DNA from 4 places in the Halobacillus sp. ABH2_015 genome. Region 4 is predicted to be linked to each of the others. Evidence: riboswitches for the same ligand, from Rfam matches in the RefSeq annotation. Region 4 holds a riboswitch; each other region holds the start of a gene.
The links. Region 4 has a riboswitch for thiamine pyrophosphate ahead of ACXAD6_RS14290 (acetylornithine deacetylase). Riboswitches for the same ligand answer to the same signal wherever they lie in the genome.

Region 1 (5,991 bases), 1.4 Mb from region 4:
CGATCGGAAATTTTGAACCGGAGGAGGCAGAGCGTTTTCTCGGAAATATCCGAAGCCTCCTGCAACCCGGCGATCAGCTGATCCTCGGAGTTGATCGCAAAAAAGACGAAACGATCATAGAAGCCGCTTATGATGATGCGGCAGGGGTGACCGCAGCGTTTAATAAAAACTTGATCACAAGGATGAATCGTGAACATGGAGCATCGATTGATGTGGAGAGTTTTTCTCATGTGGCTCTTTATAATTCAACTGCCGGGAGAATTGAAATGCACCTGGAAAGCGTCAGGGATCAGGTTCTTTCCGTCGGCGGGTATACCATTGAGATGAAAAAGCAGGAAAGAATCCATACAGAGAACTCCTATAAATATGATCCGGAAGATATGATTCAACTGGGCAGATCGAGCGGTTTTCTGCTTCAGCGTGTCGTATCAGATGAAAGAGAGTATTTTAGTGTCTGTCTGATGGAAGTGGTTTAGGTGGAAGGCCCGGACTCTGTCAGCAGGGTCTGGACTTTCTTTTTAATAAAGCTCTGTTATTGCTTGGTGTTGGTATTTAACATATGAGCTCAGATCATCTCTTTCTGTTATGGGATTTGTAGGAGGCGGCCTTGGGAATGACTCCCTTTCCGTGGGGTACCGTGAGCCTCCTCAGGCAGCGCCTTCCGGGGTCTCACGATGTACCTTCATCCCACAGGAGTCCCGCCATTCCCAAGGCCGCCTCTTCAAAGAAGGGTAGTTAGAAAGGACATAACCGAAGTCCGTTACACCACTACGAAAGGGATGGCAGGGAAAACAGGTAGACTCCTGCGGGAAAAAGGAACAAGGGGAGACCCCGGAGAACGAAGTTCGAGGAGGCTCATCGTTCCCCGCGGAAAGCGGACGGTTTTCCCTGGCATCCCACGCTCTGAGTAAACAACGGACCGGACCCCTAATTCCAGACGGAAACGATTTAGTAATCGTTTAAAATATCAACAACAGACTTTAACAGAGCTTTAATAAAAGATAAAGGGAGGAAAAGAAGGGTGATTTTGATCAGTTCCTGTCTGGCTGGTATGAAAGTGCGCTACGATGGCACCGACTGCCTCCAGGAGAAAATTCAAAAATTAATATTGGAAAAGAAAGCGGTTCCCGCCTGCCCGGAACTGCTGGGAGGATTCATGGTCCCGCGCCCTCCGGCAGAGATTATCGGCGGTGATGGAGAGGATGTCCTGAAAGGCCGGGCCCGTGTAATGGAAAAGACAGGAACCGATGTAACAGAGTCGTACATAAGAGGGGCTTATTTGACGTTGGAAACGGTAAGAGATCTGCAGATTGATACGGTAGTGTTGAAGGAGGGAAGCCCGTCCTGCGGCAGTACCCTCGTCTATGACGGCACGTTCAGCGGGAGACAGGTTACCGGAAAAGGGGTCACGGCGGCCCTGCTTGAACGGAACGGCATACAGGTGATGAGTGAAATTGATTTTATCCATACGTTGGTGTAAAGAGCCCTCTCCAGGGGCTCTCCTCATGTAGAAAAAGCTTTTCTCCTCGAGGGGGGGGACTGCGATTGTCACGCTCCGCTGATCGGTGGATGCCCGCCGCGGGCACGGCCTCAGCTGACTTGGGTACGAAAACCACCTGCCCAAGTGGATCTTCACCTCATGCTTTTCCGCAGGCGTCACCATCGAACACTCCACGTCGCCTTCCCTTATGCGGTCTAGGATGTTTAAGTCGCGTTTGCAGGAATAGGGATCTCATCTAAAGGGACTCTTATTATTGGATGAATCCGGCTATGGAAGTAAACAGACAGAAAACAGAGACCGCATAATAAATGGAGGCACGCTTTTTAGTTGTTTCTTTTTGTTCTTCAAGGCCAAGGATAACCATAAGAATGGCTAAACCTGCGAGAGTGAAAGACAAAAGGTCTCCTGATTTATCTGTCCATAATCCGTAGCCGGACAAAAGGATGATTATGACTGATAAGAGGATTCGAATCTTTTTTAACATATGTATCCGCTCCTTATAAGTGGATGATTCTCTTTAAATGCTGCCTTCCCTTAGAGGACATAAAACAACAAGACAAGACTGACAGCGGTAAAGCCGAAGTTTAAAATGGCATGCTTATTTTGGCGGATCAAGTGATACCTCCAGGCGTCCAGTCCGCTTTTCACTGTCCAGAACAGGATAAGAAAGAGGGATCCCGTGTAGGTGTTGGATGGATTGTCATCCAACAGAAACCATCCGGCAGTGATCAAAAGCGCAGCGGGAAGGATGTTCCACGCCGAAAGGACTTTCAGTTGTGTCATTGTTTTCCTCCTCTCCGAGCCATATTTTACCTGAGATGAGCATAAAAAAACACCCGTCCTGAAAAGGGCGGGTGTTTTTAGAATGAAATGAAATGACTTGTCCTTCCCTGCAGAGGACCATTATCGTGGATATCCAGCGCTTTGGTAAGGTGGAAGAAGGAGCAGGTGTCGTTGTCTACCTCGCTTCCCTGAAGGCTTCTGCCATTAATGGAGCGATGCAGAAAGTCAAAGACGTTATTATCCGTTCTGTGTAACGGTTTATAATAAAGAGACACAATGAATATGCTCAAAAATCTTTTCTTCATGAAGGGGAGGAGTTTGAAGCGGTGTGTCGAATTTGGTGGGGGAAGGAGTTTGTATATGTCGTATTCTTATATCATAAACGTAGAAGCGGCCATTATGAAAGAGGACCATATTCTACTTATTCAAAGGTCACCGGAAGAGGAGCACGCGGGAGGATTGTATTCGCTGCCTGGAGGGAAAATGGAGTTCAGTCCGGATTCCCTTGATGTGCTGGAAGATAACGTCCGCCGTGAAATTAAAGAGGAGATCGGCCTCACTTTGGATGGGGACCTTACCTATGTACACAGCAATTCTTTTTTAATCGGGGATATCCAGGTTCTGAATATCGTGTTTTTGACTACGGATTTCACAGGAGAGCCCTATATAAAGAGTCCGGAAGAAGTGGGGGACATGGTCTGGGTCGAGCCGGGTCTGAACGAGAGTCCCGTCCCGATTCCTCCATGGACCGCCAACAGTATCCAGAAAGCCGTGGAACGGCAGTCGAAAATCTGTTTTTGACAAAAAATTCTAACGTGTTACGATGAAAGGGAATTGAATAACGAGCGATCCACTAGGGGTGCCTTCTCAAAGGCTGAGATTAAAGTGATGCTTTAAGACTCTTGGAACCTGATCTGGTTTATACCAGCGTAGGGAAGTGGCCGATACCTATACATGTCTATGAAAATAAATGTATATCAGCCACTTTTCCTATGCCGGGGAAAGTGGCTTTTTTAGTGGAAAAAATCAGTGGCGGATCGTTCAACAAAGGAGAGAGTGGATATGACATTTTCAGAAGAAATCAGAAAGGCCGTGGATGAGATTTGGGAGGGAAGTTTTCACCATCCTTTTGTCACAGGGATTGGAGAGGGAACGCTTCCTCTCGAAAAGTTCCGTTATTATGTGCTTCAGGATTCGTATTACTTGTCTCATTTTGCCCGTGTCCAGTCACTGGGAGCTGCAAAGTCTGAAGATATGGCTGTCATGGCCAATATGGCGTCTCATGCTCAAAGTACGTATGAAGCTGAGCTTGGGCTTCATGAGAATTTTTCGAAGCAGCTGGGCATTACGCAGGAAGAGCGGGAGCAGTTCAAACCGTCACCAACGGCCTATGCGTATGCGTCCCATATGTACAGAGGAGCGTATAACGGGGACTTAGGGGATGTGATTGCGACGATTCTTCCGTGCTACTGGCTGTATTATGAAGTCGGCGAACATTTGAAAGAATCGTCACCGGAAGAACCGGTCTATCAGGAATGGATTGCGGCTTACGGAGGGGATTGGTTCCGGACGCTTGTAGAAGAGCAGATCGAGCGCCTTGATGAACTGGCTGAAGCGAAAACAGATGCCGGCAGATCCCGGATGAAGGAATTGTTTATCATCAGCAGTCAGTATGAATATATGTTCTGGGAAATGGCTTACCGTATGGAGGAATGGCCGTTTGATTTAAAACAGTCGATCGCAGCCGGACGTGAATGAAACTGCACGTCATTTCCACAGGGCGGCAGTCCAGGGAGGAACTGTGCACAAGGGTGGCTGCGATTGAACCGATGATTGATTTCTTCCATCTTCGTGAAAAGCAGTGGTCCGCAAGTGAAGTGGCGGATACTGTAGATGCTTTGACAGACCTTGGGTTTCCAACCGAAAAGCTCGTCATCAATGACAGGGTGGATGTAGCCGTGGCAAAAGCAGTGCCTCACGTGCAGCTGGCCGGACACAGTCTTCCGGTCGAAGAGGTTAAGCGGGCTTTTCCTTTTTTAAACGCCGGGTGTTCGGTCCATTCTGTAGAAGAAGCTGTCACTGCAGAAAAACGGGGAGCAGATTTTATTTTGTTCGGACATGTCTTTGAGACAGCATCCAAGCCTGGATCGGCGGGACGCGGGCTCGAGGCTCTGCAGAGGGTCACACAGGCAGTCTCGCTGCCTGTCACCGCGATAGGGGGATTGACACCGGAAAATGTCAGCCGTCTTCAGCCCTTTGGAGCGTCGGGAGCGGCTGTACTATCCGGCATTCTATTAGCAGACGATGCGGAAAAGGCGGTCCGCCGTTATCAATACCGACTGGGAAGGAGATGAAGGGATGTTTTATGACGCAATTGTTGTGGGTGGTGGAGTGATTGGGAATTCTATTGCGTATCAGCTGGTTAAGCGGCAGAAAAAAGTCCTCGTCATCGACCGGGGGAAAACTGGACAGAAAGCATCAAGCGCCGCCGCCGGCATGCTTGGGGCTCAGTCCGAATGGAAAGGGGACGATCCGCTTTTTCAAATGGCGAGAACGAGCCGGGCGATGTTTCCTTCTCTTGCAGCTGAATTGAAAGAACTCAGCGGGGTGGATATCGGACTCCAGCAGAAAGGGTTGTATAAAATTGCCCTTACGAATGAGGAAAAGGAAGCGTGGAAGCAGCTGGGGAAATCGCAGGAAGCGGTCGGTGAAACAGCCCGGTGGATCGATCGTGATGAAATGCGTGATACAGAGCCGTCTCTTTCCGACAGGATTACAGGAGCATTATACCTGCCGGAAGACGGACAGGTAGACGCACCAAAGCTGACAAAAGCGTATGCGGCTTCGGCCGCAGCGCTCGGCGCGGATTTCCTGGAACACACGGACGTCACCGGTTTGGTGGAAGAAAACGGTCGGATCATTGGAGTCAACACCATCGGAGGCACGTATACAGGGGATGCGGTCATCGCAGCGGCCGGGGCGTGGAGTGCTTCGCTTTTGAATGCTGAACGCACCATTGTGGAAACGTACCCGGTCAAAGGGGAGTGCTTTTCTGTCCGGACGAAACGGCCGCTCATCACAGGGACCCTTTTCACAAAAGGCTGCTACATCGTTCCGAAGGCGGGAAACCGCCTCGTTATCGGCGCCACTGAACAGGTGGGTTCCTTCGACGAGTCCGTTACTGTAGAGGGCCTTTTTCAATTGATGGAAAAAGCCCGACGCCTCGTTCCTTCACTTCGGAATGCCGAAATGGAAGCTACGTGGGCCGGAATCCGGCCGCAGACGAAAAGCGGCATTCCTTATGTCGGTCCACATCCTGAAAAAGAGGGGCTGTGGCTGGCGACAGGCCATTACCGGAACGGCATCCTGCTTTCGGCGGTGACTGGAACGCTGGTGGCGGACCAAATCGAAGGGAAGCCGGTGGAGCCGGACTGGGTGACGAGTGGACAAAGCTTCATCACGTTATAAAGGAGGATCATCATGAATGTGAAAATTAACGGCGAGTGGCATGAGATTCCTGACCACCTGGCTGATGTCCGTACGCTTCTGAGCCACTTTCAATTGGATAACCGGGTGGTGATGGTGGAACTGAACGACACCATTTTAGAAAAAAGCGAGCACGGCCATTCACAGCTGCATGAAGGCGATCAAATGGAACTGGTCCAATTCGTAGGAGGGGGATAATCATGCTTAAGATTGGAAATTTC
Region 2 (5,991 bases), 1.5 Mb from region 4:
TCCTTACCATTCGACAACACATTCAGATTTCCTTCTCTTCCCATATTCCGATTAACAATAGAAAATAACGGGTAATTTCACTGTAGAACATGATATAAACAAAGGAGCAGTGAAAAAAATGAAACCACTTGTACGTGAATACACAAATGATGAACAGTTGAAGGATATGGTAGAAAAACTGAAGAACGAAGGCATTGATAACGAAGAGATTTACATCCTGTCCCATGATGATGACCGGACCGAACGGATTTCGAAGAGTGTGAATGCGAATACGATTGGTGCTTCCGAGCAGGATGCGAAAAGCGTCATCACGAATATCTTCAGTAAAAAAGGCGATGAGCTCCGCACAAAGATGCAGGAAATCGGATTCTCCAAAGAAGAAGCTGGACAATATGAAGAAGACCTGGATGAAGGAAAAGTACTTCTTATCATAACCAATCCTGCAAAAGCTCAGGCAATTCTCTCCTGATAAAAAAGCCCTTGACGCAAAACATGCGTCAGGGGCTTCTGTTTAATAAGTTGTAAACCATGTCCACTTCTGCAGATAATACGTAGCATAGCGGATGGACGTCAGATTGTCCTGGTAGGTTTCATAGTCGGTTGTATAATGGCCGTCTTCATTGGACCAGATCCTCGTGAAGTAATCGTTGACCTCCTGGAAGACCACCTCCTCCCCGGGCCCGTGGATGACGACATCCGCTTCCAGGTTAAGGTTGGACAGGTTTCTTCTCGTATAGTTGGCGGAACCGGCGACGATGGCGTCATCATCCGGCCCATCTATATACAGCATTTTCGTATGATACTGCTCGACGTTCGTGTCATACCAGCGCAGCTTGATGTTCTCATTTCCGAGGTTCTTCAGCTCGGCAGCCACCGGCAAATTGGGCAGCCCCGGCTTCTCATGGCCGAACGCGGTTTTATTGGGATCCATAATGATGCGTACTTCAGCCCCGCGGTTGGCCGCTTCATCGATCCGGGCGGTCACCTTTTTATCAGCTAAATAATACATCCCGATCCATACGTCATCCCCTTTACCAGCGTCCTCCAGCTTTTCCAGCACGGCGTCATAGATCTTTCCTTCGGTCACGAACTGTGTGTGAAGCGGTCCTTCCTGCTCTTCCCATTCATAGCTGCTGTAGTCGATGAATTCCCCGCCGGAATAGCGGGCCACCGCTTCTTCTGCTTCCAGAATATCTTCAATGATCGGCCCTTCCATTTTAAAAGCAACGTTCTCATGATACCCGCTGGCATCGTGAGGATTTGCTGTGGATACAACGGCTGAATCCTCAGTCACAAGCAGCTTCCGGTGGTTCGCCTTGATATTCAACAGCTTCATGTAGGATCGAAGCGTCACGTCAGGGGCCTCCTTGGCAATCGGGTTGCCGATCCATCCGTCCCCTTCCGTCCCCATCCATGAAAACAGCAGGCGCCAGGCACTGGAGTATAACGGATTGGAATCTCTCAGTTTGTCCAGATTGGTTAAGACGACGTTCACCCCGCCATCTTCCAGGCGGCGGATCGTTTCCGATTCATAGGAGCCGTAAATGGTATTGATTTGGTCGGTAATAAACACGACTTCAAGGTCAGGCACTTCTTCTTTTCTTTCTAATACAGCGTCCACGAGACGACTGCTGATTTCGGGAAATTCATTTTTCCCGTTCGTGTAGCCGTTGAAAAGAAACATATCAGCGACAATAAAATCATCCGCTTCCCCTATAGTGGCATACATCTCCTCAAAAACCTGAAGATCATGAACCGTATCCCCCTCTTGATTCTCATAGGAGAGGTCACGGAAAAACTCGATATCCTCCATCTGATGGACACCGCCCTCGTAGGAAACGCCTTCCGGGAGCGCTTTCCATGAGGTATGATAGGCAATCATGACCGAAAGGATCAACACGATCAAAAGCAGCAGCCAGACCCATTTCTTCTTTAATAACCCCTTTATTCTTTTCATTCTTATCCCCCCTGGTCTCTGCCTGTCTTTTCACTACCCGGGGGTGTTTCAAACATGGAAAAAAAAGCCTTCTACCGCAGGGGCAGAAGACTTTCCTCATTTAATGAAGCAGCAGCTTTGGACGCTGTATGAACAAAAGGCTGATTACGATGGCGCTTAAGATAAACGCAGGCAGCATGTATCCGCCATTATAAACGAGGGAGTACAGCCAGACCGGCTGTCCTTCCGGCGCAAACTCACCGTAAAAGATGATCCCTGCTGCGAAGTGACCGAAGAAGCGGAGTACACTGCCGATAAAGCATCCCGCGATGATCCACCCGACGAGAGCTTTCGTTTCCTTGGAGCGGATCGCATTCCAAAGCGGTTTGGCCACGATTCCTGCCGCACCGATCACCGCAAACGCCACAATGTAGTCCAACAGCGTCTGCAAAGGGGTGATGATATAGGCACCGGTCAAAATCTGATAGATGCCGAGCAGCAGTCCAGTCGCCGCGCCTCCCTTCACGCCCCAGCGGAAGGCCATAATGAAGACCGGCACCATTGCAAACGAAACGGAACCGCCCTGGGCCCATAATTTAAATGATAAAAACGGAAGGATATCCAGTAGTAGTGCTAATGCGGAAAAGATCGCAATTTCTACTAAAAATAGGACTCTGCGGTTTCTCATTCCAGCATTCCTCCTTTAAAAAAAGACACAAAAAAAGCAATGCAGACAGGGACGCTTCCTGATGGAGGGATCCCGAATGCATTGCACCATCAAAAAAGCCGCCATCCCTGCGCCAGTACTAACTGACAGGTTCGAAGGGTCTGAACGAGGTTCACTCTCAGCCGCTAGGCTCCCCTTGTAGGCTTTGTACCGATTACTCTTCTTGCTATGCTTCTATTATATCAAACTTCTCTCCGATGACAAAACTTATTTCCCGGGCAATGGAGTCTATTTTGTATTCGTATACATCTGGAAGAATTCCAGACTGCGCTCAACAATCAAATCCTGGTCATGATCCAGTGTTGCGACATGGTAGCTGTTTTCCAAATGGACAAGCTCCTTGTGCTCCGAAAAGACCGAATCAAAGATCACTTCTGAATTATTGGGCGGGACGACGTGATCCTCATCCGAGACGAAAACCAGAATCGGGCAGTGAATCGTATCAAGCCGCTTTTTCACCTGATCCATTAAGACCGTGATTTCGGTAATGGATTTGACCGGTGTTTTGTCGTAGGCCAGTTCATCCTGGCCGGGGTCTTTAATATCGGAGCCGATGGCATCAAGAAAACGTTCGTCTGTCGCCGCACTCTCCTCCATCACCGGGATGTCGATTGCTGCATTGATCGGAATAACCCCCTGGATGTCCTTATGCTCACCGGCCATATAAAGGGCAAGCGTTCCTCCCATGGATAAACCGACGACGAATATAGAACTGCACCGTTCATTCAGCCATTGATAGGCGCTCTCCACTGATTCGATCCAGTCCTTATAGGACGTCGTCTCCATATCCTCCGGTGCTGTGCCGTGTCCTTTCAACCGTGGACAGTAAACGGTATAGCCTTCGCGTGCGTATGCTTCTGCGAGCGGACGCATGCTCTGGGTCGTCCCTGTGAACCCGTGGGAGACGAGTATCCCCACCTCATTGCCCTCGTATTTGATTTCCTCTGCCCCATCAAGAATGCTGTACTCGGCCATCTGGTTTTCCTCCTTTTGTTTTGGTGGAACCTAATATCCGTTTCAATACCGCCTTTTCGAGCCATGCCCATGGAAGAAGCCTTTTCAAAAGCACGTTGGTCCGGACGCCCGCTCCGACTGGATAACGCAGTTTTTTCAGCTTGTCTTTTTGGATCAGTCCTGTCATGAGGTCGGCGACGGAAGCCGGCTGGGCCCGTGACTCTTCGTTCAAGGCACTCCACAGTCCTTTTATGTAGGAAGCATAAGGCGACGAAGGATTGTGTACTTCCTCTGGAAGCTTCATACCGGACGACCAGATATTCGTCTGAAAAGAGCCTGGTTCAATCAACGCGACATCAATGCCGAATGGCTGCAGTTCAAAGCGCAGGCTTTCAGAAAGTCCTTCCAGCGCATGCTTGGACGATACATACGCCGATAGCCCCGGAAAACCGATCAATCCACTGACACTGCTGACATTTAGTATTTTTCCGGACCCTTGGCGCCTCATGACGGGCAGAACAGCCTTCGTGACGGCTATAACACCAAAGACGTTCGTATCGAACTGCCGGCGGTATTCCTCAAGTGGGACCTGTTCCAGGAACCCTCCTACCGCATAGCCCGCGTTGTTCACGAGCACATCCACCCGCTCCAGTTGTTCTGCTTTTTCCTTAAAACGTTCAATCGAGGTATCATCCGTGACATCCAGCTGCCACACTTCAATCTTCTGCTTCACGTCTTCCGTCAGGTCTGCGTTTTGGAAAACCGACGCTTTTTCCATATTCCGCATTGTTGCAATGACACGGAAGCCTTTCTCTGCACATTTCACAGCGGTCTGCTGTCCGAATCCGCTGGAGGATCCGGTAATCATAACGGTTGGCTGCATCGATGGTGTCCTCCTTTATCTATTCGTCTACCCTTTTCCTTTCGTTGTCACACGGGGAAACTCCTTTTTCGATATGCAGGCGTTTCCTGCTTCTTTTTCACGTTCGTCAAGAAGGAATGGTATAGTTCGAGCTTGAATAATGTTAGAATAGGAAAGGTTAAGACCGAATCAATTAAATAGAAAGGAAGTTTCATATTTTATGAGTACCAACATGAAGCTTCAGAAGCTTACACCTGAGTTTGACCCGTGGGAAGCCTACATGGACGTAAAGGAACACGGGCATATGACGTTATCCAATATTGAATTTACGACGACGACGCTGTGCAATATGCGCTGCGAGCACTGTGCGGTCGGATATACCCTGCAGCAGAGGGACCCCGAAGCGCTGCCGATGGATTTGATCCGGAAGCGACTGGACGAGATTCCTCATCTGAGGACTTTGAGCATTACCGGCGGGGAGCCGATGATGTCGAAAAAATCCGTCGAAAACTATGTGCTGCCCCTGTTGAAATACGCTCATGAACGCGGCGTACGCACACAGATCAATTCCAACTTGACGCTTCCTTATGAGCGCTATATCCCGATCATCCCCTATCTTGATGTTTTACATATTTCGCATAACTGGGGAACGCTTGAAGAATTCATCCACACCGGATTCGCCCGCATGGAGCGCAAGCCTTCCGAGGAAAACCGGAAGAAATTCTTCGACCGGATGGTGGAGAACTCCCAGCGTCTCGCGGATGAAGGCGTGATGGTATCCGCGGAAACGATGCTGAACCGACGCACCTTCCCTTACCTGGAAGCGATCCACGATCATGTGAAGGAAATGAAGTGTGCAAGGCATGAAATCCATCCGATGTACCCGGTGGACTTCGCCAGTGCTCTTGAAACGCTGAGCCTTGAGGATATGCGTACAGGAATCAACCGTCTGCTTGATCACCGCGATGAAGATACGTGGATGCTGTTCGGCACCCTGCCTTATTATCCATGCAGCACCAATGATGAGGATCTGGACATGCTGAAGCGCCTGTACAGCGCGAAAAATGTGACGGTAAGGAACGACCCGGATGGGCGCTCCCGCTTGAATGTCAACATATTCAGCGGCGACATTATCGTCACCGACTTCGGGGACGAGCCTGGTCTTGGCAACATTCAGGACACTTCCCTGGAAGACGCATACCAACAGTGGATGCAGACCGACACGGCGAAAAGCCTCAACTGTCACTGCCCGGCGGTGGAATGCCTCGGTCCAAACGTTCTTGTGAAGAACTCGTATTACCAGGACGTCGATTTTCAGAAGCGGGAAGCGAAAATCACCCTGTAATCTCCAAGCAGTGCTCCTCTATTCAGGGGCACTGTTTTTTTACAACATCACCGACATGTAAAGGAGGTCTTGATATGCCGCTCCTACAGCATAATCAGACAACGATCCAATATACCGTCCATAAACAGCCGCAGCTGCAGTTCACGAAAATTTACCTGGATGATCTG
Region 3 (5,991 bases), 620 kb from region 4:
ACTACAATACGACGAAAGAACATATCATCAAGTCGGTGGAACAGTCGCTTACCGATCTTCAGACAGAGTATGTAGACACTTTGCTGATCCATCGTCCCGACCCGTTCATGGACCCTGCATCCACAGCTGAGGCCTTTATTCAGCTGCAGAAAGAAGGAAAAGTACGTACCTTTGGTGTGTCCAATTTCAAGGATCATCAATGGCAGATGCTTGAATCCTATCTGCCGTTTTCTCTTGTAACCAACCAGCTGGAACTTTCCGCCTACCAACTGGAAAACTTTGAAGACGGTACGTTAAACCTTTGTCAGCAGAAACGCGTCGCGCCCATGGCCTGGTCCCCTCTGGCCGGCGGAGAAGTCTTTACATCCAACGATGATAAAGCCGTGCGGCTGCGAGACACACTGGCGAAGATCCAGGAGGAAATCGGTGCCGAGGGCATAGATGAAGTCATGTATGCCTGGCTTTTGAACCATCCGTCCCGGATTATGCCGATCGTCGGATCCGGTAAAAAGAACCGGATCGCCGGTGCCGTTAGAAGCCTGGATTACACCCTTACTCATGATCAGTGGTTTGAAATTCTACAGAGCTCCATGGGCCATGATGTACCGTAATTCATTTACAAACGTTTGATTCTATAAAAAGGACCGGAACGACGCTCGTCATCGCGTCGTTCCGGTCCTTTTCAGCGTTTATAACTCTCCAACAGCCTTCCGGATATCCTCCGCTTTCGTAATGGCGGATATGACAGCTGTGCCGGATGCGCCGGCTTCCATCACTCTGTGTGCATTTTCCGTCGTGATGCCCCCGATGCCGACCACAGGCATGTCCGGCTGTCTATCTTTTAATTCTTTGATCCATTCCGTACCGGAAACCGGGTTGGCATCCTTTTTACTCGTTGTAGGATAGACCGGTCCTGCTCCAAGGTAATCAACGAGATCAACGGGGCTGTTTTCCCATTCATCCAGGTCGGAGACGGACAGACCGATCACCGCATCAGGATGTGCCTCCCGGATCCCCTTGACGTGTTCATCCGACTGACCGACATGGATGCCTTCCGCGTTCAATCGGCGGAAAAGGTCCACATCATCATTTACGATGAATAAAATACCGGCGGATTTACAGCGCTGCTGCAATGCAGCCGCCAGCTGATATTTTTCATTCCCCTGCAGCGCCCCTTCCCCTTTTTCCCGGAATTGGAAAGCCGTAATGCCCCCTTCAATCGCTTCGTCCAGGATGGATAAAGGGTCCCTGTCACAGTCCTGACTGCCCATGATCAAATATTTTCTGAGCTGCTGTTCCAAATTCACCGGTCCGCCTCCTCTTCTGCTCCCAGAGCATCGATAAACGCAGGAACAAATGTCCCGGGTCCTGACACATGAGGGTGAGAAGCGGCCTGTTCTGCTGCTTTACCAAAATGATAGAGACCGGCCCGGACGTTTCCTGCGCGGTCTCCTTCAATGGCAAGAAACGCAGTGAGAACGGCACCAAGCAGACATCCGGATCCTGTGACTTTTGAAAGCCATTGGTGTCCTGTATCGTTTTTGAAGACTTCTCCTTCATACCCGATCACATCGGTTTTGCCTGTGCAGACAGCCATCGTCTGATAAAGTTCAGAAACTTTGAGAGCAATCTCATCGGTATTGGAGGCTTCTCCAGAGTCCACCCCTTTTGTTTCGACTTTCTCTCCAGCAAGGAAAGCCAGTTCTCCCGCATTGCCTTTGATCACATCGACATGAATTGTCGACAATATTTTCCTACAGGCCTCTTCCCTGTAGGAGGTGGCAGCGACTCCTACAGGATCCAGAACGACAGGGACGCCGGCTTCATTCGCCGCTTTTCCCGCCTCCAGCATCGCTTCCACCTGCTGCTCGTTCAATGTGCCGATATTCAACAGAAGGCCGTCTGCCAAACGAGCGACATCCCCGGCTTCCTGAACGGCATTCGACATAATCGGCGAAGCGCCGAGAGCAAGCAGGCCGTTGGCTGTATAATTCATGACGACTGCATTGGTAATGTTATGAATCAAAGGGCGTTCACTCCGCAGCTTCTGGATCAATGTTTGTGTCATGGATGAAAAACCTCCCTGCGTACAGCGAAATGATTGGTCGGGCCGTCCCCTTTACCAAGATCGAAAGAATGGCGAATAGCCTCTGTCACAAAATGCTTGCCCTTCTCTACCGCCTGCGCGAGCGGATATCCCTGGCTCATATAAGCGGCTATAGCAGCCGAGTACGTGCAGCCTGTGCCATGGGTATTCGCTGAATCAATCCGTTCTTCTTCGAAGGTGTGCAGCTCATATCCGTCATATAGAAAGTCGACCGCTTTCCCTTTTAAATGGCCGCCTTTTACAAGCGCAGCACCGGCTCCCAGCTGTTCTACAATTTCCACAGCTGCTTCCTTCATATCCTCTTCATGATGGATCCTTCGATTGAGAAGGGTTTCTGTTTCCGGAATATTGGGGGTGACAAGCGTCGATTCTGGTACAAGATGCCTTTTTAAATAGATCTGTTCTTCCTGCTCTACAAGCGGATCTCCACTTTGAGCAATCATGACAGGGTCCATAATATACGGAGCATCGATGGTCTGCATCCAGTCTTTAATGACCTGCATCATTTCCTTATTGGCAATCATCCCTGTCTTCACAGCGTGCACCGGCATATCATCACTTACCGCAAACAGCTGCTCACGGATGAAGGAGTCAGGGAGATGATGCACATCTTTGACTCCTGTCGTATTTTGGGCGACAACCGAAGTCACCACACTCATACCATAGCTTTTCAATTCCTGGAATGTTTTCAAATCGGCCTGGATGCCGGCTCCTCCACTTGGATCCGTACCGGCAATTGTTAATACACATGCGGGTTTCATTGAACCACTTCCTTTCCTATCAATCATTCTTTTCAATTGGATTTCATCAGGACTGCGGGAGCGGGCTTTCCACCTTCACTCTTGATAAAAGGAACACAGCAATGACCGCTCCTGACAGACTACTCACTAGAAACGACGGAAGAAACGCAAAGACCGCTGCTGAGCTTCCCATGAACCAGCTGGCGAAGGGAACGGCGGCCAGAGCACCAATCACACCTGTGCCCAGCACTTCTCCTGCTGCTGCAGAAAGCTTCCGTGCATAAACCTTATAAAATACACCGGCAAAAAACGCCCCGAACATACCTCCGGGAAAAGCCAGAATCGTCCCAAGTCCCAGCAGAAAACGCAGCAGGCCGATGACAAAAGCGACCGCCACCGCTGGAATCGGACCGAGCATTACGGCTGCCATGACATTGACGGCGTGCTGGACAGGGTAGGCTTTGGCTGCTCCAGCGGGAAACCATAAAAACTGCGAGCCTAGTGTACCTACGGCCACAAGGACGGCCATGAATGTAAGAATTCTGGTTTTATTCATCAGTCAGCTCCTTCCTGGGAATAAAATAAAAAACCAGGTCCACCGGGGACCTGGTTTTGATAGAAGAAGTCGATCAATGACGATCATGTGACTACTTCCCTCCGCTGGTATTAACCAGATCAGGTACGTAAGAGTCAGAAAGCGTCCATGCTTTCCTCTCAGCCTCTTCAGGCTCCCCTAGTAGTTTTGAAATCTATTCACTTGCATCCATCATAACAAAACTGGTTGAATCTGTCATCATCTCCTGCCTCATGCAGCCAGGCAAAAAGACTTCCGTTCACTGCGGCCCGGGCTTCTCTACTTTTTTCAGGAGCCACAGCCGCACACTCAGCTCCAGTAAAAATAAATCATCCGCGTTCAACAAGGACAACCCCGTCAGCTGTTCAATATTCCTCAGCCGGTGCAGAAGGGACTGCCGGTGCAGATTCAGTGCCCTCGATGTCTGGCTGACATTGCTGTTGTACTTGTTATAAACCATAAATGTATGAAGAAGCTCCGCCTGCCTTTTCTGATCATAATCAATCAGGGGCTGGAGAGTATCCTGAACAATATCCTCGATTTCTTTTTTATGGGATAAGGCCATCAAAAGCCTGTTCATCCTTGTCTCCTTAAAGAATGTCCGGCCCCCGGCCTCGTTCTGCTGCTCTCCCATCTGCAGGGCTGTCCGCGCTTCCTCATAGCTGTGATGGAAGACTTGATACCCTTCTTTATGACACGAAATCCCCCATTGGATCGTGACACCAGCCAGCAGTTCGAACAAACGCCTTTCGACAAGGTCCAGAAATTGATTCGCTGCTTCCTCACTGCCTGCTTTATCCGCCTCCAGAAAGATGATGACTCTCTCTTCATCAAAGGTCGTCATCACCTGCCGTCCCACCATGTGCCCGGCATAAGCGGCCTCCTTCTGGATGTAATAGTTGCGGCTCTGTAGAGAAGAAGAAGAGGGAAGCTGTCCATCGTTTCCTACTGAACGGCTTGCCGGCCGATGGAACAGAACCTCTCCGACAAAGCAGACGTAAGGTTTCTCAAGATCATAGCCGAGAAGCCTGGCTTTCGACAACAGCTGCTTGTCCATGCGCTGCTCCTGCTTCGCCAGTTCCAAAAGAAAGTTATCCTTGAGACGGATTTCTGTCATTTCGATGGCATTTTCCTTCACGAAATAAAGGGCACAGGCGGTCAGCGTGTGCTCAAGAATCGTCATCATCTCTGTTGTTACCTCTTGGTCCTTTTCCGGCTGAAACAACAAATATCCCTGTTTCTTATAGTTGGATAGAATCGTAAGCTGATAACAGCATTCTTCACCGATTTGATAAGCTTCTATAAAATGTGTAAGCGGGTGCTCCACACGGAAAGGATGCTCAATTAAAGAAACAACCGCTTCTTTACGCCCGTTCAACGCTTCAATCAGGGAAGAATCAAAATGCTGATTGGCCCGGATGTGCTTCAAATGGTCACTGATGGCATTGGGCAGCCCTGTGTATTGATAGAGGATGGTCGTGATTTCCTGAAGTCCCTTCCCATTCAGCACGCAATTGATCAATTCCTGACGGATCCCTTCGACATGCCTGTGAATCTTCTGTTTCTCATCATTGATTAACTGCAGCACGCCTTGAAGAATATCCGCAAACCGTACTTCCCAGGGGATTTCCACAAGCACGAGCTCATGTTGTTCAGCTAGAGCAATGATACGATCAGGGATTTTAAACAAATGACGGCCGGTGGCAAAAGCCAGAATGGAAGCATCTGACCGGATGACATCCTTCACGTAGGCCTCCAGGGCCGGGATATCCTCCCCGCATCCCACTCCCGTGCTGAGAACAAATTCATTGTTTCTCACAAAATTTTCGACAGGCGTCTCTATGACAGAGATCCACTCCACATCACGCTCATAAACAGGCGTCTGCACGTTCGCTTTCTCTAACATCGGCAGCTTCAATACCTCTTCCACAGGTACACCCATCCCCACTCCCCCTTTTTCAGTTGTCCATCCACGTTCGAACCGTATCTGTATCTACATTGTTTCCCGTAATGATCAAGACCACAGGCCCTTCCAAAATCGGCTGATCAAGGAGATAGCCGGCTCCAACAGCGGCTGCACCCTCTACGATAATTTTATGATGATCAAGGAGACTGTATAATCCTTCTTTAATACGGTCTTCCTGTAAAAGCACACCTTTATCCATCAACGACCGGGTCATAGAAAATGTATAACGGTTATCCTCACCAATGCCACCCAGCAGACTATCGGCCAGGGTATCCTCTTCTTCCAGCCTAACGACCGCCCCTTTTTTCAGACTGGCCTGCATGACGGCACTTCGTTCCATCGTCACCCCGGTGACTGAAACAGCAGGATCCATCTTTTTCAAAACGAATCCGATCCCGGATAAAAGGCCGCCTCCGGACAGCGGGATCACCACTTCTTTCAGTTCAGGAAGCTGTTCCATCAATTCAAGACCGATGGTTCCCTGTCCAGCAATCACCTCGGGGTCATCAAAGGGCTGGACGATCGTCATTCCATACTTAGATGCCAGCTCCCTGCAGCGAACAGCAGCTTCATCCTGACTGACCCCCGTCCGTTCGATATCCGC
Region 4 (5,991 bases):
AAACGACGACAGCAGGAATGTCCAATTCTTCAATCGGTACTGTAGAGATAATCCCGTCTACACGATGCTCTTTTGTGAACGAGCGCAGCCGGTGCGCCGCAATACTGCCGTGAATATGGATATCTGGAAACAGCTTTTCCATCCGTGCTGCCAGCAGCTGAGAAAGTCCCATCCCCATATGACAGACGATCACCACTTCCACTTTTTCCTTTTTCACGGTTGCCTTCCTTTCCAGAGCCGCCTGGAAATGCAGCACTAAATAGGCGGCCTCCTCTTCCGGAATCGGGTAGAGAAGCTCTTCCTTGTGCTGGTCTAAAATCCAGACAAGCGTATCAAAAAGGTATGGATACTTTTTCTTGATGGTCATCAGTAAGGGATTGGAGATGGACAACCCGTAGGAAAGGCGGGCCAGCGTCGTTTTCAGATGTACAAATAAATGATCACGCAGGACTTCGTCTTCTTCAAAACGGTACCCGGTCTGGGCCGATGCTTCTGTCACCAGCCAGTCGATGATGTTGGAAATTTCTTCGGGAAGCTCCGGTGTAAGACCTTCCCTGGATGCCGCATGAGTTTTCGCACTTCTCAGATGCATGGTCAAATAGAGGACTTCCTCCCTTGGGAACGTCATCGCAAAAACACGCTCCAGACGATTACACATTTCTTCCGCCCACGGAAATTCTTCGTGGGTCCGGATCGACTGGACATCTTCTTCCGGCAGCGAAATGATCTGACCAAGCTGAACCCTCTTAATCATAAAAGCGGTATGGAGAAGCAGGGATTCGAGGGCTGCATCAGTGAAGTCGACCTGATGTTTTTCCTGAAGGGCTGCCAATTCGTGCTGAATCGTCCGTATGAAGAAGGAATCAAAAAGAACCTTTGTTACATCTTCAGCGGGGCCTTCCAGTGAAGAAAGTCCTGTCACGGCCTGACGGATCTGTTTTTCCTCTCCGGAAATATATACGCCGATTTTCTGCTTGCGGACCATTTCCAGATGATAAGGGTGCAGCCATGTTTCGATTTCATCCAGAATATTTCGGACACCGGTATGGGAAAGGTAGTAGTCTTTCCGCAGCTTCTGGATGGTGACCGGGCGTGGGGCGGACAACAGGGCAAAGGCGATTTTCGTCCGGAGGGAACGATCCTGCGCTTCATTTTGAGGAAAGGAATGATGGAGATGGTCGATCAACAGGGCGTTGTCAGCTTCTTTAATCGCAAGCCGCACCCCGCGGCCGGCTTTTTTCTCAATGACACCCGTCCGTCCCTGCTCGTCCAAATAATCCTGAACGGCCGGCAGATGATTCCGAATGGCTTTATCTGAGTATCCGAGAGACTCCGCAATCTTACCTGTCGGGATGAACGTGTTCGGCATCCCGGTAAAATAGTGGAGGATCTGCTGTTGGATTTCCTTCATAGGTATGTTCTCCTTTGCCTCTTTTTTCAAATGGATTGAAAGGGATCGTCTACCTTTCATTCTACCTCGTTCGTGACATTTTGACTACTTTCGACATTAATGACAAAACCCTCTCCATTTAGGAGAGGGTGGTCTTCGGAAAAGATTATCCGCATTTTTTTAATGGATGTATGAAAGGTAACCATTTATCTTGTTCCATTGAAAATCCATAGGGGATTTGAAGACAAATACTTAGTGAACAGCCTTTTATCCAAAGAACAGCGTTATCATATACCTCTTTAAGTCCTGGAACGTTTTACTCTTGATTAACCTTATTCCAAGTTGGATAACTTATCTTGTCAGAGGAAATCTGCGGATGTCACGAGGAGCGTTCGGTGGTGACGCCTGTGGGATCAGCACGAGCCGAAGATCCACTTGGACAGGTGATCTTCCTGTCCAAGTTAGCTAAGGCCGGGCCCACGGCAAGCATCCACCGATAAGCGGATCGTGGTCATCCACATGGCAGATAGGCAGTTGAGTGCGTCTAAACTCTTTTCAAAAGAGGAGAGGGGTGTTCAGGTATTCAAAAAGCTCTCTTCCTCGACCCACATTTTTTGTTTCCACGCCATCTCCCAGAACATATACTCCAGCTTACTCGTATGAATAAAGATCTCTTCGAGGTGAGCTTTTTCCCTTTCCGGAAGTCCGTCAGCCAGCTCGTTGATTAATTTTTTCAGTGTGGAAGCAAGCTCAGAAAATTCTTCGGACGCATACATCTCAATCCAATCGCCGTAAAACTCGTGCTTTTCTCCTTGATTTTGTTCGGCAAGGTGAAGGCCGATCACGTTGTAGCTCCATGTGCAGGCCAGCACACAGGCCGCCACCTCAGCCTCTGATCCTTGATTTGCCTTGTTCAGCATATAGCTCGTATAGGCGAGGAGGGTGGCAGAAGGTTTCGTTTCCTCCAGCTCCTCCCGACTGATGCCGATCCGTTCCGCATAGTTCCGGTGCAGCTCCATTTCCTCACTTAAAGTGGAATGAAGCAGTTCAGAGAACATCGTCATCGTATCCAGGCTTTTCGCCTTAACGGAACCAAAAGCAAACACGCGGCAGTAATCAATCAAGTACAAATAATCCTGGCGCATGAAAAATTGGAATTTCTCAAGCTCGAGCGTGCCGTCCCCAATCCCTTTGACGAATGGATGATCGAGGTAGGCCTCCCAAATCGGACGGGCACTTTCGTATAAACGGTCTGTAAACATTACGCTTCCTCCTTGTCATCTGCTTGTTGAAACCAATTGTATAAAAAAGCCATCATTGTTTTCGTATAATCCAACAGCTGTCCCCGGTCCAGCGACTCATTCACCGCATGCGCCTGATCCAGCGTGCCGGGGCCGTAGAGAATGGTCGGGATCCCTGCTTCTGAGAGCCACCCTCCATCCGTCACAGTCGGAGACATGGACATTTCCGCCGGCGTACCATGGATGATTTTATGGGCCTGTTGAAGCTGCTGTACCCCTGGATGGGCAGGATCGACAGAAAAGGCGGGGAAGATTTCTCCGCGCTCCTCGATCATGGACGTTCCTCCCCATTTGAATTGAGGGGCATGGTTTTTCAGCCATGGATCGGCCTGGGCGGCAGCACGGACATGTGCTTCAATTTCTTCGATCACATCTTCATAATGCTCTTCTGGATAATAGTGCACGGTAATCCATAAAGCACAGCGGTCGGCGATAAAAGCGGCATGCCTTCCACCTTCAATCACAGCCGGATTGATTGTCGTCGATCCAGGTGGAAAGCCTGGACTCGATTTCGTCACCGCCCAGTGCTGCTCCAATTCCTGCAGCGACTGGATGATTTTCATCATTTTTTCAATCGCCCCCGCTCCGTATCTTCCTCCACCGGCGTGAATGAGCGAACGGCGTTCCGCATCGTGGAAGTTTTCCGGGCTTTCAACCATTACCCATCCGGTAATAACGCCCCCCTGCCCTTGAATGGCGCAGTTACTTGTATCGGATACGATGGCTAAATCGGCATAATACCCTCTTTCTCCACAGGATTTTGTTCCTGCTTCTCCGACCTCTTCACCGACGACGGACTGCACATGAAGATCGCCGGTCGGCTCGATTCCCGCTTCATGGAGCAGTTTGAGTGCAAACAGAACAGCCGCCATTCCACCTTTCATATCCGCTGTCCCTCGGCCATAAAGCCGGTCGCCTTGAATCGTGAGCGTGAAAGGATCATGCTCCCACTTTTCGCCGTCATCCAGAGCGGCCACATCAATATGACCGTTTAAGATGAGACTTCTGCTGTGTTCCCGGTCGGTTCCTTTTTTCGTTCCGACGACAATCGGATCGCCGGGGTACAGTTCCCACGTGTCTATTTCAAAATCCATCCGGCTTAAATACTTTTCTATGTACTGTTGTGCTTCCGACGCATTTCGGGCTGGAGGGCTTAACGTCGGAAAGGCGACCAAGTCCCCTAGAAGCTGGTGCATCTCCTCTTCCTTTTCCTCCACTCTCTGCAGCAATTCCTCTAACTGAATCATCGTACTCTCTCCTTCCATATAAAAAGCCCGCCCCTTCGAGAGAAGGAGCGGGCTTGATCATCATGTAAGAAAAGATCAATCATCGACCGCTTCACTTCCCTCCGCTGGTATGAGCCAGATCAGGTTGTAAGGGTCAAAGCTTCTGCTTTTCTCAGCCCCGTCATCAGGGCTCCCCTAGTGAAACATGCTATAAAACTGTTATTTTCATTACAACACAGGGGGCCGGAAAGGACAAGTCCCGTTTAAACGCGAAATGTAGATGGAGGACGTATAAAACAGGAGGCAATGGATGGACATCAAAAACGATGATTTAACAAGCGATGAAGTACAAGCATTCATAAAGGAACACCTTTTCAATATGACCCTGCACTCCCCGCCAGAAAGCATCCACGCATTGGATATAGAAAAATTAAAGCAGCCCGGCGTGACCTTTTGGACAGCCTGGGAAAAGGGAGAGCTGGCAGGAATGGGAGCGTTGAAAGAACTCCATCCGGCGCACGGAGAAATCAAGTCGATGAGAACGGCCTCTTCCCATTTAAGACGAGGCGTCGCCCACAGATTGCTCCAACACATCATAAATGAACCCAGCGCCCGAGGGTATACACAGCTCTTTATAGAAACCGGGTCTCAAGAGGCGTTCCATCCGGCTGTCCAGCTGTATAAGAACTTCGGGTTTGTTTTCTGTGGTCCTTTCGCCGGCTACAAGGAAGACCCGAACAGCTTATTTATGACCCTGAAACTAACGGATACTGTAATACATAGCCATGATGACCGCAACGGATAAGAGGACAGCCGCTGTCAGACTCCTCTTCAGGAAAGCAGCAGGAATTTTTTTAACGAGCGTGTAGGTGATTGGAAAAATGAAACTGATCGGTATGAGATACAAGCTTAAGAACATCGTAAAGACAGCCAATAACACAGCTAGAAGTGGTCCAATTAAAAGATACAGGCCCCACTCAATAAAAAAGCGTCCCAACGACAGCTGACTGCTTAAACGATCGGCTATCAAGGATAGGGGGAGGGCAAACACAGCATGCCCCAAATAGATGTTGACTAAATTAAAATATAAGTTTCCTACCAGATTGCTGTAATCCGATGTGAGATAAATAGAAACCAATAAAGCTGTTACAAAACTGCTGATTAAGGCAGCAAAAATTTTCCGCATCGTACAAGCTCACTTTCATGTTGTTTTATTTATGTAGGTAAAAGAAGCGCAGGTTCCGGTTATGGGTGGGTCTGTTCTGTTCCCGCAGGCTTCAACTTCCTCAAGACCTCACCACATGACCAGATTGCAGTATAGGCGTTGGCGACGCCTATGGATCAGGGTAAGGCAATGAGAGGAGGAGAGTCCTTTTTCTATAGGGATAGAGAAAATTATCCACCCAGAGATATGGTCTCAAAGGCGGCTTCTTTTCCGTTTTCATAAATCCTCAGGATCTCATAACTTTGATAACCGTCGACTCTGTAGAAGCGTTCGGATTTAACCGAACCACCAGCGCCGGCCTCTGTCTTGTATAACAGGTTCAGCGTATCTTCTTCTGCCCGGACCTCGAAGGATGTATAATATTCCGCCCCTTCGCCCTGTTTTGTTCCGTTCAAATAGATATACACCGTATTCTGATCTCCGTCTTGGAACATATGATTTCCATGTCTATTTTTTACCGTTTGAAAATAGGACAACGCGTCCCCTGGAAGATCCTTTTTCCCAATTTCAGAGAAGGACCATTCCCTTTCACTTTGACACGCTGTCAGGATTAAAACAGATAAAAGCACCAATAGGATTCCCTTCAATAACAAGCCCCCTTTTACACTTTCTCTGCTATTCTAGCATTCCTGGATGGCCCTTGAAAAATCCATTTCACATGGAAGGAAAGCGTTGATCGAATGGATCAGCTTATATAACATAGTTGACTTATCGGAATTATTGTATTTTAATAGCACTAATAGATTTTTATCGAACGACCAGTGAATGAAGATGGAGGGAAACATGATGAAGGAAGCCTATCCGGTTATTGATGGTGCGGAATCGTTGTTTTTTGAAGGAAATGATACA

Region 1: linked by a shared signal. The riboswitch ahead of tenA (thiaminase II) and the one ahead of ACXAD6_RS14290 (acetylornithine deacetylase) in region 4 are both predicted to bind thiamine pyrophosphate.
Region 2: linked by a shared signal. The riboswitch ahead of thiT (energy-coupled thiamine transporter ThiT) and the one ahead of ACXAD6_RS14290 (acetylornithine deacetylase) in region 4 are both predicted to bind thiamine pyrophosphate.
Region 3: linked by a shared signal. The riboswitch ahead of thiW (energy coupling factor transporter S component ThiW) and the one ahead of ACXAD6_RS14290 (acetylornithine deacetylase) in region 4 are both predicted to bind thiamine pyrophosphate.

Annotation. Positions count from the first base shown of each region.
Region 1 is NZ_JBSWUG010000002.1:1,270,309-1,276,299, forward strand. It holds gene egtD (L-histidine N(alpha)-methyltransferase) at 1-476, shown strand, start outside; gene ACXAD6_RS06740 (2-thiouracil desulfurase family protein) at 1,022-1,480, shown strand; gene ACXAD6_RS06745 (hypothetical protein) at 1,752-1,985, opposite strand; gene ACXAD6_RS06750 (hypothetical protein) at 2,036-2,284, opposite strand; gene ACXAD6_RS06755 (hypothetical protein) at 2,377-2,538, shown strand; gene ACXAD6_RS06760 (NUDIX domain-containing protein) at 2,645-3,085, shown strand; TPP riboswitch at 3,130-3,237, shown strand; gene tenA (thiaminase II) at 3,347-4,042, shown strand; gene tenI (thiazole tautomerase TenI) at 4,039-4,638, shown strand; gene thiO (glycine oxidase ThiO) at 4,643-5,752, shown strand; gene thiS (sulfur carrier protein ThiS) at 5,765-5,968, shown strand; gene ACXAD6_RS06785 (thiazole synthase) at 5,971-5,991, shown strand, end outside.
Region 2 is NZ_JBSWUG010000002.1:1,168,152-1,174,142, reverse strand. It holds gene ACXAD6_RS06150 (YflT domain-containing protein) at 119-469, shown strand; gene ACXAD6_RS06145 (phospholipase D family protein) at 512-1,957, opposite strand; gene thiT (energy-coupled thiamine transporter ThiT) at 2,058-2,624, opposite strand; TPP riboswitch at 2,712-2,810, opposite strand; gene ACXAD6_RS06135 (alpha/beta hydrolase) at 2,892-3,638, opposite strand; gene ACXAD6_RS06130 (SDR family oxidoreductase) at 3,616-4,500, opposite strand; gene yfkAB (radical SAM/CxCxxxxC motif protein YfkAB) at 4,700-5,824, shown strand; gene ACXAD6_RS06120 (YgjP-like metallopeptidase domain-containing protein) at 5,899-5,991, shown strand, end outside.
Region 3 is NZ_JBSWUG010000002.1:3,313,300-3,319,290, forward strand. It holds gene ACXAD6_RS17160 (aldo/keto reductase) at 1-611, shown strand, start outside; gene thiE (thiamine phosphate synthase) at 690-1,307, opposite strand; gene thiM (hydroxyethylthiazole kinase) at 1,304-2,068, opposite strand; gene thiD (bifunctional hydroxymethylpyrimidine kinase/phosphomethylpyrimidine kinase) at 2,065-2,868, opposite strand; gene thiW (energy coupling factor transporter S component ThiW) at 2,915-3,403, opposite strand; TPP riboswitch at 3,483-3,592, opposite strand; gene ACXAD6_RS17185 (PucR family transcriptional regulator) at 3,681-5,363, opposite strand; gene ACXAD6_RS17190 (pyridoxal-phosphate dependent enzyme) at 5,380-5,991, opposite strand, start outside.
Region 4 is NZ_JBSWUG010000002.1:2,695,009-2,700,999, forward strand. It holds gene ACXAD6_RS14280 (BglG family transcription antiterminator) at 1-1,411, opposite strand, end outside; gene tenA (thiaminase II) at 1,966-2,652, opposite strand; gene ACXAD6_RS14290 (acetylornithine deacetylase) at 2,652-3,938, opposite strand; TPP riboswitch at 4,018-4,124, opposite strand; gene ACXAD6_RS14295 (GNAT family N-acetyltransferase) at 4,228-4,722, shown strand; gene ACXAD6_RS14300 (hypothetical protein) at 4,678-5,103, opposite strand; gene ACXAD6_RS14305 (hypothetical protein) at 5,313-5,729, opposite strand; gene ACXAD6_RS14310 (alpha/beta hydrolase) at 5,929-5,991, shown strand, end outside.